2 regions of the Streptomyces sp. NPDC059866 genome follow, and region 1 is predicted to be linked to the other one. Evidence: riboswitches for the same ligand, from Rfam matches in the RefSeq annotation. Region 1 holds a riboswitch; the other holds the start of a gene.

Region 1 (5,485 bases):
AGCTTGACCAGCTCCGTCCCGAGCGCCTCCCGCGCCAGCCGGGCCGTGAGCACGGCCTCACCCGCGGTGAAACACCCCGCGGTGTTCGGCAGCACCCGAATCCCCAGCCGGTCCAGCACCGACAGCACGGACCCGTGCACATCGGGATTCACCCGCCGCATGGCCACCGTGGTCAGCTCCGTTCCGGAAGCCACCAGCGCCCGCTCCAGCACGTCGAGGCTGGGCGCACCCCCGGTGCCCATGATCAGCCGGGACGTGAAGGTCGTACCACCCAGGACAAAGGGATCGTCGGCCATGGGTCAGCCTCCTTGGACGGCGGTGAGGACTTCGACACGGTCCCCCTCGGAGAGGGGTGTGGTCGGCCACTGCGCGCGCGGGACGACGGTTTCGTTGAGGGCGGCGGCCACTCCGGAGGGGGCTGCCGTGAGGGTCTTCACCAGGACGTCGAGAGCCGTGCCGGGCTCGACCTCGCGCGGCTCGCCGTTGACGGAGATGGTCATGCCGGCTGCTCCATGGATGTTCATGCGGGCTGCTCCGTGAGTACTGCGCTGAAGCGTTTCGGGGTGAAGGGGCGGGCCACGTCCGGGAGTTCGCCGGTGGTGAGCAGATGCGCCATGACGTCGCCGGTGACGGGAGTCAGCAGGACGCCGTTGCGGTAGTGCCCGGTGGCCAGCAGCAGTCCGTCCAGCCCGGTCGGTCCGAGCAGGGGCGCGTTGTCGGGCGAGCCGGGGCGCAGTCCGGCCCGCGTCTCGGTCAGCGGCAGCTCGGTGAGGCCGGGCACCAGCTCGTGCGCGTCCCGCAGCAGCTGGTACACGCCCCCGGCCGTGACCGTCGTGTCCCAGCCGAGCTCCTCACTGGTCGCCCCGACGACCAGCTCGCCGCTCTCGCGCGGCACCAGATAGACATGGCTGCCGCGGACGACCGCGCGCACGGTCCGGCTCAGGAACGGCGCGTACCGCTGCGGCACGGTCAGCCGCAGCACCTGCCCCTTCACGGGCCGTACCGGAGGCAGGACGGCGTTCGGGACACCCGCGAGCCGCCCGCTGAGGCTCCCCGCGGCCAGGACCACCTGCCCGGCGGCCAGCTCGGTGCCCGCGCGTGTGACGACCCCCGCGGCCCGGTCCCGTACGACCACGAGCCTTTCCGCCCACTCCCGGTGGAAGACCACGCCCGCCCGCTCGCACGCGGCCACCAGCGCCCCCGTGAGCCGCCGCGGGTCGATCTGGTGGTCGCCGTCGACCCGCAGCCCGCCCCGCACACCGGGTGCGAGCATCGGCTCCAGGCGCCGGCAGTCCCGCCCGGACAGCCACTCGGAGTCCAGGCCCGACTGCCGTTGCAGGGCGTGCAGTTCCCGCAGATGGGCGCGGTCGTCGGCGTCCAGGGCGACGGCGAGCGTGCCGCACCGGCGGTAGCCGAGGTCGTGGCCGGTGAGGTCGGTGAGCTCGGCCGCGAAGTCCGGATAGCGGCGGGCCGAGGCCAGGTTCAGGCCGAGCAGGGTCTGCTCGCCGTAGTGCAGTTCCGTGACGGCGGCCAGCATGCCCGCCGCCACCTGGGCGGCCCCGCCGCCGGGTTCGGGGTCCACGACGGCGGTCGCGAAGCCGCGTTGCGCGGCCCGCCAGGCCGTGACCAGACCGATGATTCCGCCCCCGATGACGAGGACGTCTGACGTACGTGTGGATGACGACACGGGCGCTGCGCCCCTCCCTTCGCCGGCATGACCCGGATCAGGTTCGTACGGTCGGAGGCCGCCAGCCTCCCTCTCAGCCCGGTGCGTCCGGGCTCCCGCGAGTGCTCTACGTTGGCCACCCTAGCCTCTGCATCCACGCCTCTGTAAGGGAGCCTGTTGTCATGCCCAGCTCGCTCGACGGCCTCGTCCTCGCCCCCGTAGCCGACCAGGCACCGGGTCAGGTCGGTACCCGCACCCGGTTCACGTACCACGAGCAGGACGGGGAGATCTGGGCCGAGTACGCGGGCGGCGACGTCGTGCGCGGGTACCTGGTGGGGACCCGGGAGGGCGACCTGCTCGACTTCCGGTACGTGCAGCTCAAGCAGGACGGGACGACGTCCTCGGGGCACTGCGAGTCCAGGGTCGTCGAGCTGCCCGACGGGCGGGTGCGGCTGGAGGAGACCTGGGAGTGGGAGTCGCAGCAGGGCAACGGGACGAGCGTTGTGGAGCAGGTCACCGAACCCACCGCTGACTGACAGAAAGTCAGTTGACTATGGTGATCAGGTGAGCGAGCAGACGCAGGAGACGGGGCTGTCGCAGCCGCGGCGCGTGGTCGTGGTCGGTGCGGGCATGGCCGGTGTGCAGACCGCGGTCGCCCTGCGGGAACAGGGCTTCACCGGCACGGTGACGCTGATCGGCGCCGAGCCCCACCAGCCGTACGACCGTCCGCCGCTGTCCAAGGCCGTCCTGCTCGGCACGGCGGAGGGCTCCGCCTTCGACGTCGACTTCGAGGCGCTCGACATCGAGCTGCACCTCGGGCGCGAGGTCCTCGGCGTCCGCCCCGACGAGCACGAGCTCGACACGGCCGCCGGGCCGGTGCCGTACGACGTCCTGGTCCTCGCGACCGGTGCCGAACCGATCACGCTGCCGGGCGCGGAGGGCGTCCCCGGCGTGCATCTGCTGCGCACCCTGGACGACGCCGAGCGGCTGCGGCCCGTGCTCGCCCGCCGGCACGACATCGTCGTCGTCGGCGCGGGCTGGATCGGCGCGGAGTTCGCCACGGCCGCGCGCGAGGCGGGCTGCGCCGTGACGGTCGTGGAGGCCGCGGACCGCCCGCTCGCCGGGGCGCTGCCCGCCGAGGTCGCCGCGCCGATGGCGGACTGGTACGCGGACAGCGGTGCCGTACTGCGCACGCACGCGCGCGTGGCGCGGGTCGAGCCCGGCGCGGTCGTGCTCGACGACGGTTCGCGGCTGCCCGCCGGGGCGGTCGTGGTCGGTATCGGCGCCCGGCCCGCCACCGCCTGGCTCACCGGCGCCGGCATCGAGCTCGGCGCATACGGCGAGGTCGTGGCCGACCAGCACCTGCGCACCTCCGCGCCGGACGTCTACGCGGTGGGCGACTGCGCCTCCTTCCCTTCGGGAAGATATGGCGAGCGCCTTCTGGTCCACCACTGGGACAACGCCCTGCAGGGCCCTCGTACGGTGGCCGCGAACATCATCGGCGAGGCGACCGGCGAGGCCCCGGTGGTCTACGACCCGGTGCCGTACTTCTGGTCCGAGCAGTTCGGCCGCTTCGTCCAGTACGCCGGCCACCACACGTCCGCCGACCGCACCGTATGGCGCGGCGACCCGTCCGGCCCCGCCTGGACCGTCTGCTGGCTGCGCGAGAACCGGCTCGTCGCCCTGCTGGCGGTGGGCCGCCCGAGGGATCTGGCCCAGGGGCGACGGCTGATCGAGGCCGGCGCACCGATGAACCCGGAACTGCTGGCGGACCCGGCGCGGCCGCTGAAATCGGCGGTGGCGCAGCCGTCGTAGGCACCGCCCGGACGGCCCCTTGCTCCCGGTCCGTCCCAGTGGTCCGTCGCCCCAGGTCGGACCGGTCCGGCTTCCGACTGTCAGTGGGGGATGGCAGGCTGGTTTCCGTGACCGAGATTGACACAAAGATCGACGCTCTCGTCCCCGCCTGGCTCACCCTTCCCGACATCGCCGAAAAGCTCGGTGTCGAGGTGACGCGCGTGCGGCAGCTGGTCAAGGACGGCCAGCTCATCGCCGTACGCCGCGGCGAGAACCGCGCGCTGCACGTCCCCGCCGCCTTCATCGACGGGGACAAGGTCGTCAAGGGCCTCTCCGGAACCCTGACGCTCCTGCGGGACGACGGCTTCACGGTCGAAGAGATGCTGGAGTGGCTGTTCACCCCCGATCCGACCCTGCCCGGCACCCCCGCACAGGCGCTGAGCGAGAATCGCGGCACGGAGGTGAAGCGCCGCGCCCAGGCGCTCGCCGTCTGATCCGAAAACCGTCCGGCGTACGGGCCGCGGCGCGCGCAGGCCACGGCCGCTGTCCAGCACGCTCACCCGCAGCCCGTACGCCACCCACAACGGGGGACACATGACCGCCACCGCCGCCACCGCCCGCGCCAGGCTCGCCGACGCCCGGGTGTACCTGTGCACGGACGCGCGCAAGCGCCAAGGTGATCTGCCGGAGTTCCTGGACGCGGTCCTGGCGGGCGGGGTCGACATCGTGCAGCTGCGCGACAAGGGCATGGAGGCGGCCGAGGAGCTGGAGCACCTGAAGATGTTCGCCGAGGCCTGCGCCCGGCACGGCAGGCTCCTCGCGGTCAACGACCGCGCGGATGTCGCGCACGCCGCCGGCTCGGACGTACTCCACCTCGGCCAGGGCGATCTCCCCGTCCCCGCCGCCCGGGCGATCCTCGGCGACGGCATCCTCATAGGCCGTTCCACGCACGCGGAGTCCGAGGCCGCCGCGGCCGCCGTCCAGGACGGTGTGGACTACTTCTGCACCGGCCCCTGCTGGCCGACCCCCACCAAGCCCGGCCGCCACGCCCCCGGCCTCGACCTGGTGCGGTACACGGCGGGGCTCGGCACCGACCGCCCCTGGTTCGCCATCGGCGGCATCGACCTCGGCAACCTCGACCAGGTGCTCGACGCGGGCGCCCGCCGGGTCGTGGTCGTCCGGGCCATCACGGAGGCGGACGACCCTGGTGCGGCCGCGGCGGAGTTCGCCAAGCGGCTGCGACAGGCGTGACACGCACGTTTGTCCAAGGTGTCCAAGGGATGGACAACAAGCCGACAAATCGGGCAAATTTGCGGCATCCGGTTGGGGGACCGCCGCCCCCTGGCTAACCTGCCCGTATGGCCCTCGGAACCGCATCCACCAGGACTGATCGCGCACGTACCGTGCGCGACATGCTCGCCACCGGCAAGACGACGTACTCGTTCGAGTTCTACGCGCCGAAGACCGCCAAGGGCGAGCGCAGCCTGTGGAACGCCCTCCGCAGGGTCGAGGCGGTGGCCCCCGACTTCGTCTCCGTGACGTACGGCGCCGGCGGCTCGACGCGCGCGAGCACGGTCAAGGAGACCGAGCAGATCGTCGCCGACACCACCCTCACCCCGGTCGCCCACCTCACCGCGGTCGACCACTCCATCACCGAACTGCGCAACGTCATCGGCCAGTTCGCCGACGCCGGCATCCGCAACATGCTCGCCCTGCGCGGCGACCCGCCCGGCGACCCGATGGGCGAGTGGGTGCCGCATCCCACGGGCCTCACCTACGCCGCCGAACTCGTCCGGCTCATCAAGGAGTCGGGCGACTTCTGCGTCGGTGTCGCGGCCTTCCCGGAGATGCACCCGCGCTCCAGCGACTGGGACACGGACGTCACGCACTTCGTCGACAAGTGCCGCGCCGGCGCCGACTACGCGATCACCCAGATGTTCTTCCAGCCGGAGTCCTATCTCCGGCTGCGCGACCGGGTCGCCGCGGCCGGCTGTGAGACCCCGGTCATCCCGGAGGTCATGCCCG
Region 2 (5,485 bases), on a different contig from region 1:
TCCCGGGGGCCGCCCCGGCGGGTCCCACGTACGATGCGCACAACGCGCAGCAGACTCGCCCCATGCCCATCGTGCCCGACGTGTCCGCCCACGGCGGAGACCAGGACGACGACCGGGGGGCCGCTCGGCTGGGTGGCCCCTTGTTCCGAGACGAGAGCCCGACGGCGCAGCCCCATCCGGCGATGCCGCAGAATCCGGAGCCCATGCACGACGCCCCACAGCCGGCGCCCGCACCGCAGAAGAAGAGCGCGGGCCGCGACCTGGGCGCCGCGATAGGGGTCGGAGTCGGACTCGGCGCGGTGATCGTCGCGTCTCTGTTCATCGTCAAGGCGGTGTTCGTCGGGGTCGTCGCGGTCGCCGTCGTGGTGGGCCTGTGGGAGCTGACCAAACGGCTCGACGAGCGCAAGGGCATCAAGGCGCCGATCGTGCCGCTCGCGGTGGGTGGCGCGGCGATGGTCGTCGCCGGGTATGTGCGTGGGGCCGAGGGCGCCTGGGTGGCGATGGCGCTCACCGCGCTCGCGGTGCTGGTCTGGCGGATGACGGAACCGCCGGAGGGTTATCTCAAGGACGTCACGGCGGGGGTCTTCGCGGCCTTCTACGTGCCGTTCCTCGCGACGTTCGTCGCGATGATGCTGACGGCCGAGGACGGTCCGCGCCGGGTCTTCATGTTCCTGCTGCTGACGGTCGTCAGCGACACGGGTGCGTACGCCGTCGGCTGGCGCTTCGGCCGGCACAAGCTCGCCCCGCGCATCAGCCCCGGCAAGACCCGTGAGGGGCTGCTCGGCGCGGTCAGCTTCGCCATGGTGGCGGGTGCGTTGTGCATGCAGTTCCTGATCGACGACGGCATGTGGTGGCAGGGTCTGCTGCTCGGCCTCGCGGTCGCGGCGAGTGCCACGCTGGGCGACCTCGGCGAGTCGATGATCAAGCGGGACCTCGGCATCAAGGACATGGGCACGCTGCTGCCGGGCCACGGCGGCATCATGGACCGACTGGACTCGCTGTTGCCGACGGCTCCGGTGGTGTGGCTGTTGCTGGTGCTGTTCGTGGGGTCCGGCTGACCGCCGTCCCCTCATGCGGAGGCCCGCTGCCCTCGTGGGTGGCGGGCCGTTTCCGTACCTCGGGTGGTCGCCGGCGCGGGGAGGGTTGCGTGGTGTCGATACCGTTTGCCGGCATGAGCGGCAGAGCCGAGCCCCGGACGCGGCCGTGCCGTTGGTGCGGTACGCCGGTCCCGCAGCCGCGCCGGTGGTGGCGCAGACGGCGATACTGCAGTAAGGCACACCGTCGCAGGTACCGCGCTGTTGCGGCGATCGCGCGGTTCCTCGACAGCCTGTAGGCCGCTCTACGCCGGGGAAATCGCTTCCCCAGTCGATCTGCGACACTGGTACAGCCATGCCTAAGCCCGGAGAACTCACTTTCGTCGCCCCGCGCGGAGCCAAGAAGCCGCCGCGGCACCTTGCCGATCTCACGCCTGCCGAGCGCAGGGAAGCCGTGACCGAGATCGGCGAGAAGCCGTTTCGTGCCAAGCAGCTCTCGCAGCACTACTTCGCGCGGTACGCGCACGACCCGGAGCAGTGGACCGACATCCCGGCCGGGTCCCGCGGGAAGCTGCGGGAAGCGTTGCTGCCCGAGCTGATGACGGTCGTACGGCATCTGTCGACCGATGCCGACACCACCCGCAAGACGCTGTGGCGGCTGTTCGACGGGACGCTCGTCGAGTCGGTGCTGATGCGGTACCCGGACCGGGTGACCATGTGCATCAGCTCGCAGGCCGGCTGCGGGATGAACTGCCCGTTCTGTGCGACCGGGCAGGCGGGGCTGGACCGGAATCTGTCCACCGCCGAGATCGTGCACCAGATCGTGGACGGGATGCGGGCGCTGCGGGACGGCGAGATTCCCGGCGGTCCCGCGCGGCTGTCGAACATCGTCTTCATGGGCATGGGCGAGCCCCTCGCCAACTACAAGCGCGTCGTCGGCGCGATCCGCGCCCTCACCGACCCCGAGCCGGACGGGCTCGGGCTGTCGCAGCGCGGGATCACCGTGTCGACCGTCGGACTGGTGCCGGCGATCCACCGCTTCGCCGACGAGGGCTTCAAGTGCCGACTGGCCATCTCGCTGCACGCCCCCGACGACGAGCTGCGTGACACCCTCGTCCCCGTCAACACGCGGTGGAAGGTGCGGGAAGTCCTCGACGCCGGGTGGGAGTACGCGGCCAAGTCGGGGCGACGGCTGTCCATCGAGTACGCGCTCATCCGGGACATCAACGACCAGGCCTGGCGCGGTGACCGGCTCGGCCGGCTGCTCAAGGGCAGGCCCGTGCACGTGAATCTGATCCCGCTGAACCCGACGCCGGGCTCGAAGTGGACGGCCTCACGGCCGGAGGACGAGAAGGCGTTCGTCGAGGCCATCGCCGCGCACGGCGTGCCGGTGACCGTCCGGGACACCCGAGGTCAGGAGATCGACGGGGCGTGTGGTCAGCTGGCGGCCACCGAGCGGTAGTCTGACGCCGTACACATCTTCATATTCCGACAGGGGAGCGCCACAGCGCTGAGAGTGCGGGACAGTCCGCAGACCCTCTGAACCTCGCCCAGGTCATTCTGGGTAGGGAGATCGGTCGTCACTCAAGCTGTTGCGCCCTGCCCGGGAGCCGTCCGAAGGTCCCCGGGCAGGGCCGCGTCTCTTCCTGGTCAGCCAGGAGGAAATCGGTGAGCAACACCAGGAAGTTCACAGCCGTGGTCGTCGGGCTGGGCCTCGTCACGCTGTCCGCGTGCGGGTCCTCCGAGTCCGGCAGCGGGGGCTCCGGGGACTCCAAGACGGTCACCCTCGTCAGCCACGACTCGTGGGCCGTGTCCAAGGGCGTGCTGGCGGACTTCGAGAAGCAGTCCGGCTACACGGTGAAGGTCCTCAAGGACGGCGACGCCGGACAGGCCGTCAACAAGGCGATCCTGACCAAGGACAACCCGCAGGGCGACGTCTTCTTCGGCGTCGACAACACACTGCTGTCCCGCGCCCTCGACAACGGCCTCTTCCAGCCGTACGAGGCCAAGGACGCCGACCTCGTCCTGCCCGAGTACCGGGTCGACCAGGACAAGCACCGGGTCACGCCCGTCGACACCGGAGACATCTGCGTCAACTACGACAAGGCCTACTTCACCGAACACAAGCTGGACCCGCCGCAGTCCTTCGACGACCTGACCAAGCCCGCGTACAAGAACCTCCTGGTCACCGAGAACGCCGCCACCTCCTCGCCCGGCCTCGGCTTCCTGCTCGGTACCGCCGCGAAGTACGGCGACGGAGGGTGGCCGGACTACTGGAAGAAGCTCAAGGCCAACGGTGTGAAGGTCGTCGACGGCTGGGAGCAGGCGTACTACGAGGAGTTCTCGGGTTCCTCGAGCGGCCGGAAGGCCGGCGGCGACCGGCCGCTCGTCGTGTCGTACGCCTCCTCCCCGCCCGCCGAGGTCGTCTTCGCCGACCCGAAGCCGAAGACCGCGCCGACCGGGGTCGCGACCGGTACCTGCTTCCGGCAGATCGAGTACGCGGGGCTGCTGAGCAACGCGCGGAACACCGAGGGCGGCAAGGCGCTGCTCGACTTCCTGCTCACCAAGGAGTTCCAGGACGACATGCCGCTCAACATGTTCGTCTACCCCGTGCGGGAGGCCGCCCAGGTGCCGGAGGAGTTCGTGAAGTACGGGCCGCAGGCCGAGGATCCGCAGACCATGGACCCGGCCGAGATCGCCGCCAACCGCGACCAGTGGGTCAAGTCGTGGACCTCGCTCGTACTGAAGTAGCCCCGAGGAAGCGCGTCACGAAGGGCGGCGCGGCACGCCTCGGGCTCATCGCACTGCCCGTCGCGTTCTTCGCCGTCTTCTTCGCCTACCCCGTGGCAGCGATCGTCGCCCGCGGGCTGAAGGCCGACGGGGGCTGGCAGCTCGGCAGGATCGCGGACGTCCTCACACAGTCGGACATCCGCCATGTGCTGTGGTTCACCACCTGGCAGGCGCTCGCCTCGACCGCGCTGACGCTGCTGGTCGCGCTGCCCGGTGCGTATGTCTTCGCCCGCTTCGACTTCCCCGGCAAGCACCTCCTGCGGGCCGTGGTGACCGTGCCGTTCGTGCTGCCCACGGTGGTCGTCGGGTCGGCGTTCCTCGCGCTGGTCGGGCGTGGCGGACTGCTCGACGAGCTGTGGGGCGTACGGCTGGACACCACCGTGTGGGCGATCCTGCTGGCGCATGTCTTCTTCAACTACGCCGTCGTCGTACGGACGGTCGGCGGGCTCTGGGCGCAACTGGACCCCCGGCAGGAGGAGGCCGCCCGGATGCTCGGTGCCTCGCGGCTCTCCGCCTGGCGCACCGTGACCCTGCCCGCGCTCGCGCCCGCCGTGGCCGCCGCCGCGCTGATGGTCTTCCTGTTCACCTTCACCTCCTTCGGTGTGGTGCAGATCCTGGGCGGGCCGACCTTCTCGACCCTGGAAGTGGAGATCTACCGGCAGACCTCGGAGATCTTCGATCTGTCGACGGCCGCCGTCCTCACGATCATCCAGTTCCTGGCGGTGGGCGCCATCCTCGCCGTGCACGCCTGGACCGTACGGCGACGGGAGACCGCCCTGCGCCTCGTGGACGCGTCCGTGACCGCGCGCAGGCCGCAGGGGGCGGGCCAGTGGGCGCTCCTTGCCGGTGTCCTCGCCTCCGTCGCCGGGCTGCTTCTGCTGCCGCTGGCCGTGCTGGTGCAGCGCTCGCTGGACGCGCCCGACTTCGCCTACTACCGGGCGCTGACCAGCGAGGACGGCGGGACCTTCCTCGTCCCGCCGATCGATGCGATCGGCAATTCGCTCACCTACGCCGTCGTCGCCACCGCCATCGCCGTGCTGATCGGCGGCCTGGCGGCCGGGGCGCTGACCCGGAGGGATGCCGGGCGGTTCGTGCGCGGGTTCGACGCGCTGCTGATGCTGCCGCTGGGCGTGTCCGCCGTGACCGTGGGCTTCGGGTTCCTCATCGCCCTCGACGAACCGCCGCTGGATCTGCGCAGTTCATGGATCCTGGTGCCGCTCGCGCAGGCGCTGGTCGGGGTCCCCTTCGTCGTACGGACCATGCTGCCCGTGCTGCGGGCCGTGGACGCGCGGCTGCGGGAGGCGGCGGCGGTGCTCGGGGCGTCGCCGTGGCGGGCATGGCGCGAGGTCGATCTGCCGATGGTGCGGCGGGCGCTGCTGGTCGCGGCCGGGTTCGCCTTCGCGGTGTCGCTCGGGGAGTTCGGCGCCACGGTCTTCATCGCGCGGCCGGACAACCCCACGCTGCCGGTCGCGGTGGCACGGCTGCTGGGGCGGCCCGGCGAGCTCAACTACGGGCAGGCGATGGCCCTTTCGACGATTCTCATGGTGGTGTGCGCGGTGGCGCTGCTGGTACTGGAGCGGTTGCGGACCGACCGGACGGGGGAGTTCTGATGCTGCTGAGCCTCGAGGGCGCGACCGTACGGTTCCGCGGGCGGGCCGCGC

The links. Region 1 has a riboswitch for thiamine pyrophosphate ahead of thiO (glycine oxidase ThiO). Riboswitches for the same ligand answer to the same signal wherever they lie in the genome.
Region 2: it holds a riboswitch for thiamine pyrophosphate, as region 1 does, so the genes downstream of both, ACFV7R_RS19210 (thiamine ABC transporter substrate binding subunit) here and thiO (glycine oxidase ThiO) in region 1, are expected to answer to the same signal.

The regions. Positions count from the first base shown of each region.
Region 1 is NZ_JBHWJT010000001.1:399,297-404,781, reverse strand. Features, by position in the region: gene ACFV7R_RS01875 (thiazole synthase) at 1-296, opposite strand, end outside; gene thiS (sulfur carrier protein ThiS) at 300-500, opposite strand; gene thiO (glycine oxidase ThiO) at 521-1,687, opposite strand; TPP riboswitch at 1,684-1,796, opposite strand; gene ACFV7R_RS01860 (hypothetical protein) at 1,849-2,202, shown strand; gene ACFV7R_RS01855 (NAD(P)/FAD-dependent oxidoreductase) at 2,231-3,481, shown strand; gene ACFV7R_RS01850 (Rv2175c family DNA-binding protein) at 3,589-3,954, shown strand; gene thiE (thiamine phosphate synthase) at 4,055-4,711, shown strand; gene metF (methylenetetrahydrofolate reductase [NAD(P)H]) at 4,819-5,485, shown strand, end outside.
Region 2 is NZ_JBHWJT010000011.1:209,781-215,265, forward strand. Features, by position in the region: gene ACFV7R_RS19200 (phosphatidate cytidylyltransferase) at 1-1,058, shown strand, start outside; gene rlmN (23S rRNA (adenine(2503)-C(2))-methyltransferase RlmN) at 1,390-2,496, shown strand; TPP riboswitch at 2,518-2,623, shown strand; gene ACFV7R_RS19210 (thiamine ABC transporter substrate binding subunit) at 2,703-3,785, shown strand; gene ACFV7R_RS19215 (ABC transporter permease) at 3,761-5,434, shown strand; gene ACFV7R_RS19220 (ABC transporter ATP-binding protein) at 5,434-5,485, shown strand, end outside.